2 regions of the Streptomyces sp. NBC_00859 genome follow, and region 2 is predicted to be linked to the other one. Evidence: riboswitches for the same ligand, from Rfam matches in the RefSeq annotation. Region 2 holds a riboswitch; the other holds the start of a gene.
The links. A riboswitch is a leader RNA that binds a small molecule or an ion and turns the genes downstream of it on or off. The one in region 2 is predicted to bind cyclic di-AMP.
Positions count from the first base shown of each region.

Region 1: it holds a riboswitch for cyclic di-AMP, as region 2 does, so the genes downstream of both, OG584_RS07700 (M23 family metallopeptidase) here and OG584_RS12855 (NlpC/P60 family protein) in region 2, are expected to answer to the same signal.

Region 1 is NZ_CP108826.1:1,877,294-1,881,335, forward strand. Features, by position in the region: gene OG584_RS07685 (GNAT family N-acetyltransferase) at 1-102, opposite strand, end outside; gene OG584_RS07690 (HPr family phosphocarrier protein) at 230-511, shown strand; gene OG584_RS07695 (GntR family transcriptional regulator) at 729-1,406, opposite strand; gene OG584_RS07700 (M23 family metallopeptidase) at 1,607-2,389, opposite strand; cyclic di-AMP (ydaO/yuaA leader) riboswitch at 2,402-2,561, opposite strand; gene OG584_RS07705 (M16 family metallopeptidase) at 2,803-4,042, opposite strand, start outside.
Region 2 is NZ_CP108826.1:3,017,246-3,021,287, reverse strand. Features, by position in the region: gene OG584_RS12860 (UDP-N-acetylmuramoyl-L-alanyl-D-glutamate--2,6-diaminopimelate ligase) at 1-710, opposite strand, end outside; gene OG584_RS12855 (NlpC/P60 family protein) at 1,420-2,604, opposite strand; cyclic di-AMP (ydaO/yuaA leader) riboswitch at 2,612-2,783, opposite strand; gene pcrA (DNA helicase PcrA) at 3,146-4,042, shown strand, end outside.

The DNA of each region.
Region 1 (4,042 bases), 1.1 Mb from region 2:
GATCGGCCGGATCCGCGCGGTACCACCGTCGCGCAGCACCACGTCCGCCTCCCAGTGGGCCGGGTACACCTGGTGCGGGTTCTCCTCCAGCGGGGGCTGCATGGTGAAAGCGTACGGGTCGCGGTGGCACGGGGAGCGGTGCAGTCTGGGATCCGGCGGAGCACCGCCGGATCCGCACCGCATGCAAGAATGGTCTAGACAACCGTCGCAGAACTCGGAGGGCAACACCATGGCTGAGCGCCGCGTCAAGGTCGGCTGGGCCGAGGGCCTGCACGCCCGCCCCGCCTCCATCTTCGTCCGTGCCACCACGGCTTCCGGCGTCCCGGTGACGATCGCGAAGGGCGACAGCAAGCCGGTCAACGCGGCGTCGATGCTCGCGGTCCTCGGGCTCGGCGTGGAGGGCGGCGAGGAGATCGTGCTCACCTCGGACGTGGACGGCGCGGACGGCGCCCTGGACCGGCTGGCGAAGCTCGTCGCCGACGGTCTCGACGAGCTCCCCGAGACCGTCTGAGTCCGGGCCCGCACATCCAGCACTTCCGGGCCGCGGCGTTCCCGAATTCGGGACGCCGCGGCTCCGCGTTTCCGGCCAATTCTGCGTTCCGGACCTGTGGGCCCGGATATCGTAAAAGCAGACCGCGAAAAGGCAGCGCGGAGCAGCAGGGAGAGAGACGGGCCGAATCGGATAACGCTCTCTCCGTATACAGCAGGTCTGTTATACGGCCGGACTGTTAATCGGCGGTGCTCGCAATGTTTACAGCATGTTGCGAATCCCTCACGCGCCCCGGTTTCCGCAGCCGGTGCGCCTGCGTGGCGTGCTCGGCGTGCACCGCGGTCAGGGCGCGCGCCCGGTCCGCGTCGCCGCGTGCCACCGCGTCCACGATGGAGCCGTGCTCCGCCCAGGACACGACAGGACGGACCGGCTGGTCCACGGCGTACATCCAGCTGATCTTCTGCCGCAGCTGACCGAGCAGCGTGGTCAGCGCCGAGCTGCCCGAGGCCTGCGCGAGGGTCTCGTGGAACCAGCCGCCGAGTGACCGCAGGTCCTCGCCCTGGCCACGCCTGGCCCGTTCCTGGCCCAGTCTGACGAGGCCTCGCAACACCTTCAGGTGGGCTTCGGTACGCCGCTGGGCCGCGCGGGCCGCCCCCATCGGCTCCAGCAGCATCCGTATCTCCAGCAGGTCGGCCGCCTCCCGCTCGGTCGGTTCGGCGACGCAGGCACCGGCGTGGCGGCGGGTGACCACGAACCCCTCCGACTCCAGGGTCCGCAGGGCCTCGCGGACGGGGACGCGGGAGACACCGTAGCGGCGCGCGAGCACTTCCTCGGTCAGCCGGCCGCCTCGCTCGAACACTCCCGAGATGATGTCGTCACGGATTGCCGTGCATACCGATTGCGCGGGAATGCGCATGACCGAACCTCCGCATCGAAGCCCGCATATCGCGGTCTTTCCGCACCTGTGCGGCGACCTTATGACAGCGAAGGTTAATTCCCGAAGGCGCCCGGTAAATCATGGATATCTTTTGGCCATGCGAAAACGGTCCGTGCGAACAGCCGGAACGGGCGGGGCCCCGGCGCGTCGAGCACCGGGGCCTTGCGGGACACAGAGGGTCAGACGTGGACGCCGTGCGAGCGCAGGTACGCGACGGGGTCGATGTCCGAGCCGTAGTCGGGGCCGGAGCGGGCCTCGAAGTGCAGGTGCGGACCCGTGGCGTTGCCGGTGGCGCCGGAGAGTGCGATCTGCTGGTCCGATGTGACGGACTGACCGACCGAGACGCCGATGGACGAGAGGTGGCCGTACTGCGTGTACGTGCCGTCGTGCATCTTGATGACGATGTTGTTGCCGTACGCACCGCCCCAGCCGGCCTCCACGACCGTGCCGGCTCCGACGGCGTGGACCGGGGTGCCGCTCGCGGCGTGGAAGTCGATACCGGTGTGGCTGCCGGACGACCAGAGGCTGCCGCCGGTCTTGTAGCCGGTGGAGACGTACGAGTTGGCCACAGGAGGCACGAAGGCGTTGAGCCGCTTACGGGCCGCGGCGCGCGCCGCGCGCTGCTCGGCCGCCTTGGCCTCACGCTCCCGCTCGGCCTTCGCCTTCGCGGCGGCCTTCGCTTTCGCCACGGCCTTCGCCCTTGCCTCGGCGCGGGCGGCCTCGTGCTGCTGCGCGGTGGCCTGCGCCGATATCCGGTCGGCGACGGTGTCCTCGACGAAGATGGTGCGGTCGAGGCGGGTCTGCTGGGCGGCGGGGACCTCGGGTCCTTCGGCCATCGCGGGTGAGGCGAGGGTGCCGATGACACCGGCCGTGGCGAGAGTGGCGACTCCGGCGACGCTCGCGGTCCTGCGGGTCAGGCGGTTCGGGGCACGGTGCTTCCCGGTAGGGCGGCTGAACGCCATGAAGGGGCTGGTCCTTTCCTTCCCTCTCGCCTACCGGGTTAGCTGACGGGTTCGGAGCAGGAAGGTCTCCTACGGGCCCGCTCCTGGGAAGCGGCCCCGATTCACCCCAGGGACTGAGTGGGTCCCCGGCTCCCCGGGCTCGCGCCTGACGGGGACTCGGCGATCGCTGCCCGGCGCCGCGGTTGCGGCTTACGTCCGGCGGACAGCGAGAGCGACGCTAAACGGTCGGTCCCGGCTGCACCAAACGGGCCACCGTTTTTGTAGCACATGCCACAGGACGGAGCGCCGGCTTATGGATAAGTGGGACAGATGTCGACGTACGCCGCGAAAGGGAAACGGGGTCCCGGTGGGCAGTGCGCCCACCGGGACCCCGCGGGTCCGCCTCGCCGCGGCGGCCCGGCGCCGCCGGGACCTCAGCTCGCGACCACCGTCACCTCGCCGATACCCAGCGCCCTGACCTGCTCGACGATCTGCGCCGCGTCGCCCACCAGCACCGTCACGAGACGGTCGTCGGGGAACGCGCTGACCACGGCGGCCGTCGCCTCGACCGTGCCGGTCTCGGCGAGGCGTGCGTACAGCTGCGCCTGGAAGTCGTCCGGCAGGTGCTGCTCGACCTGGTCGGCGAGCGTGGCCGCGACCGCGGCTGCCGTCTCGTACTTCAGCGGGGCGACGCCCACCAGATTCTGCACGGCGATATCCCGTTCGGCGTCGGTCAGCCCGTCGGCCGCCAGCGTCCTGAGCACCTTCCAGAGGTCGTCGAGCGCGGGCCCGGTCGACTCGGTGTCCACCGAACCGCTGATGGCGAGCATGGCGGCGCCGGTCCCGTCGGCCGCGGAGCGGAGGACCTGGCTGAAGGCCCGCACCCCGTAGGTGTAGCCCTTCTCCTCCCGCAGGACACGGTCCAGCCGGGAGGTCAGTGTCCCGCCCAGGCAGTAGGTACCGAGGACCTGGGCCGGCCAGACCCGGTCGTGCCTGTCGGCCCCGATCCGGCCGATGAGGAGCTGTGTCTGGACCGCTCCCGGGCGGTCCACGACGACCACCCGGCCGGTGTCGTCCGCGGTGATGGGAGGTACCGGGCGGGGTGTGCCCGCGTTGCCCTTCCACTCGCCGAGGCTCTCGGAGAGCACCGCGTCCAGATCGGTCTCCGCCAGGTCGCCGACGACCACGGCGGTGGCTGTCGACGGCCGTACGTACGCGTCGTAGAAGGCGCGGACCGCTGCCGCGTCGATACGCGCCACCGTGTCCTCGGTGCCCTGGCGCGGGCGCGACATGCGGGCGGTGGCCGGGAAGAGCTCCTTGGAGAGCTGCTTGGCGGCGCGGCGGGCCGGGTTGGCCAGCTCGTGCGGGATCTCGTCGAGCCTGTTGCCCACGATCCGCTCGACCTCGCTCGGGGCGAAGGCGGGCGCGCGCAGTGCGTCGGCGAGGAGGCCGAGCGCCTTGGGCAGCCGGGAGACCGGCACTTCGAGCGAGACCCGGACACCGGGGTGGTCGGCGTGCGCGTCGAGAGTGGCGCCGCAGCGCTCCAGCTCGGCGGCGAACTCCTCGGCGCTGTGTTTGTCGGTGCCCTCGGAGAAGGCCCTCGCCATGATGGTGGCGATGCCGTCGAGCCCCTCGGGCTCGGCGTCCAGCGGCGCGTCGAGGCTGATCTCGACA
Region 2 (4,042 bases):
CCGAACAGCCGGAGCTTGGCGTCCCGGTAGTTCTCCATCGTGCCGTGGTCGTCCAGGTGGTCCTGGGTGAGGTTGGTGAAGATGCCGACGTCGATGAAGGCATGGTCGATCCGGTGGTTGAGCAGACCCATCGAGGTGGCCTCCAGGACCACGGTGCCCACCTCGTGGTCGCGCATGTGCCCCAGCAGATACTGGAAGTCGGGCGACTCCGGCGTCGTCAGCACCGAACGCGGCATCGGGATCAGCTCGTCACCGATCCGGTTCCCGGCTGTCCCGATCACACCGACCTTCGCGTCCTCGGCGATCCGCAGGACGGACTCGACCATGTACGAGACGGACGTCTTGCCGTTGGTGCCGGTGACGGCCACCATGTCCATCGCCCGGCCGGGCGACCCGTGGTAGCGCGAGGTGATCAGGGCGGCGGCCCGACGGGTGTCGGCGACCCGTACGACGCAGGCGTCGGCCGCCGACGGCCAGACCGTGGCGGGCAGACCGGGAGCGGGCTCCTCGACGAGCACCGCGACGGCGCCGCGTGCCAGCGCGGAGGCGACGGCCTCCGGCCCGCCTTCGCGATGGCCGGGTACCGCGATGAAGAGCGAGCCCGGCGAGACGCGGTGGGCGTCGAAGCACGCTCCCGCGGTGACCCTCGTCTCCGGGTCGCCCAGAAGTACCTCGTGGTGGTGCCCGGCCAGCAGCTCGCTCAACTTCACAGGGGTCCTCTCAGGTGCGGCCCGGTACGCGGGCGTCGCCGGAAGCGACACCGGCGGTACGCCGAGGGGGCGTGGGGCCGCGGGGATAGTGCGGGGGGATGGGGGGCGTGCGGGGTGATGCGGATTGCGACGGGGTGTGCGCGGTGGGTGATGCGGGACGCGATCGCTGCGCCGGGCGCAGCGGGCGGGCAGGTGCAGCGGGCGGGCTGTGCGGTGGAACTGCGTCGCGGTGGCCCGCCGTGGAGCTTTGAAAGGGTCGGCGGCCAAGCAGCCGGCGGGTGCTTCCTCGGGCCGGCGGGGGCCTGTGGGCGCAGGCCGGGCGGCAGAACGGGAGGACGCGGGTCCCGTCGGTACGTACGCGGGAGTGCTTCAGTCCGGACGCGTGTGTCCGCCGGTCCGTACGTGGGTGTCCGTCGGAAAAGTTGCTAGCCGTGGCCGTGCAGCGCACGGCATCGCGCCCTGGGCGCTACGGGACCCAGCGAGCGCGGGGCCTGGATCAGGCGCTCCGTCACCGCATGTGTGTATCCCATACAGGGAGTGTACGCGCCCGTGGTGGCGGGCCCGCGTGGACGGAGCGAGCAGCCCTGATCAGCTCCGTCCACGGGCAGCCGAGGCCCCTCCGGGCCAGTGGCGGCGGTCCGGCTCTCCCGGACGGTCCGGACCGTCCGGACCGTCCGGGAGAGCCGGACGGTCCGACGGGCCGGACGGGCTATCCGGGGCGCACGCTGCCGTAGATCGGCATGTAGTAGATCGACTCCTCGCGCACGTACGCGCCCGGCTTCGGGGCGTGGATCATCATCCCGTTGCCGATGTACATCCCGACATGGCTGATGTCGTCGTAGAAGAACACCAGGTCACCGGGGCGCAGATCCTTCGTCGCGATCCGGGTGCCGACCTTGACCTGGTCCCAGGTGGTCCGCGGGAGGCTGACGCCGGCGGCCCTCCAGGCGGCCTGGGTGAGACCCGAGCAGTCGTAGGAGCTGGGCCCGGTGGCGCCCCACACGTACGGCTTGCCGATCTGGGCGCGGGCGAACGCGAGCGCCGCTGCGGCCTTGCCCGACGGCGTACTGCTGCCCGAGCCGGTGCCGGAAGTACCCGTACCCGTACCCGTACCGGTCCCGGCGCCCGTACCGCTGCCGCTTCCCTTGCCGGTGCTGCCACCGGCCGCCGCCTCACGCTTCTTCTCCGCTGCGGCCTGCTCCTTCGCCAGCTTCTGCGCCTTGCGCTCGGCCTCGGCTTCCTTCTTCTTCTCCAGCGTCGCCAGCCGCGCCTTCTCGTCGGCGGTCAGCTTCGAGAGCAGCTCGCGTGCCTCGCTGAGCTTCGACTGGACGGACTGCTTGCTCGTCTTCAGCGCCGCCTGCGCCCCGGTCAGCTTCTCCAGGCTGCGCGCCGCCTCGCCGCGCTTCCTGGCCGCCGAGCGCTGCTGGGCCCGGTAGTCGGCGACAGCCTTCTGCTGGCGGTCCCCGAGCCGCTTCATCAGCTGGTCCTGGTCGAAGTACGACTGCGGGTTGTCGGCGAGGAGCAGGGTGGCGGTGGTGGAGAGGGTGCCCTCGCGGTACTGGGCTGCGGCGTAGGTGCCGAGTTCGCGGCGGGAGTCGTTCAGCTTCGCGGTGCGGTCGGCGACCTGGTCGAGCAGGGTGTCGACCGTCCTGCGCTGCGTGGTCGTGGCCACCTGGGCCTGGTTGTACTGCTGAGTGGCCGTTCCGGCCTGGCGGTAGAGCCCGTCGACCTTCTTCTGCACCTCTTCGATGCTGGGTTTCGGCTTCGCGGCGGGTGCCGGCGCGGCACCGGCGCTCTGGGCGAACAGCGAGACCGACGCGAGGGCTGCGGTGGTGATGCCTATGGCAGGTGCGGTACTGCGTACGCGGGATCGCGGCTTGCGATGCGTTGCCAAGACAGGCAATTCCTTCCGTGGACCGCCTACCGGGTTAGCTGTCGGGTTCGGGCTCGTCCGGAAGGTCGCCCTACGGTCCGTGGGAGTGCTGGTGGAACGGACCGATTCACCCCGGTGGTGCTTGGTGGGTCCCCGGCTCCACCTGCTGTGCGTCGCAGGGTGTACGGCGTACGGCAGGAACGGACTCGGCGCGGACCGCTCGCTCCGGCGTGGTTCGCCGAGGGGGGTACGTGCGGTCCTGAGAGGGCAAGATAGCCAACTCCTGTGACAGGTGGGAAGGCTGATGTTCGATATGCCCGATACATTTCCGTGACCTCGGGTCCGGAGCGCGGTCCGGGGGCGGTGGTCCGGCGGGTCGGCGGGTCGGCGGGTCGGTGGGCAGGCAGCGCGGTAGCCGGGTGTGCCGGTGAGCCCGTGAGCGGGGCCGGTGATCCGGCGGGAGGCGGGAGGCGGGGGTCCGGCGGTCCGGCGGGGGCCGGGGCGGGGGCCGCCGGACGTACCGCCCCGGACTGTCACTGGGTCGGCCTAGACTCGGTGGACGATGAGCAGCCTCTTTGACGACAACTTCCTGGCGAACCTCCAGCCCCCGGAGGAAGAGCCCCCGCCGCCCGCCGAGGACTCCGCCGGCGGTCACACCGGTGGGAGCCACCTCCCGGAGGAGGGTCCGCACGATCTCTTCGCCGGTGCGTGGCCCCCGTCCGACGGGACGCAGTCCCGGCGTGACGCGTACTACCGCGACGGCGCCCCGCGGCCCGTCGTAGACCCTGCCGCGCTGCTCGAAGGGCTGAACACCGAGCAGCGCGCCGCCGTCGTGCACGCCGGGTCCCCGCTGCTCATCGTGGCCGGTGCCGGGTCGGGCAAGACCCGGGTGCTGACCCACCGCATCGGGCACCTGCTCGGGTCGCGCGGGGTGCACCCCGGCCAGATCCTCGCGATCACCTTCACCAACAAGGCCGCGGGCGAGATGAAGGAGCGCGTGGAGGAGCTGGTCGGCCCGCGCGCCCAGGCGATGTGGGTCATGACCTTCCACAGCGCGTGCGTGCGGATCCTGCGCCGCGAGTCGAAGAAGCTCGGGTTCACCTCATCGTTCTCGATCTACGACGCCGCCGATTCCAAGCGGCTGATGGCGCTGGTCTGCCGCGACCTGGACCTCGACCCGAAGAAGTTCCCGCCGAAGTCCTTCAACGCCAAGATCTCGAATCTGAAGAACGAGCTGATCGACGAGGAGACCTTCGCGGGGCAGGCGGCTGGGGGCACCTCCGAGACGGAGTCTGGGGGAGGGTTCGAGAAGACCCTCGCCGAGGCCTACACGCTCTACCAGGCGCGGCTGCGCGAGGCCAACGCGCTGGACTTCGACGACATCATCATGACGACGGTCCATCTGCTCCAGGCCTTCCCGGACGTCGCCGAGCACTACCGGATGCGCTTCCGGCACGTC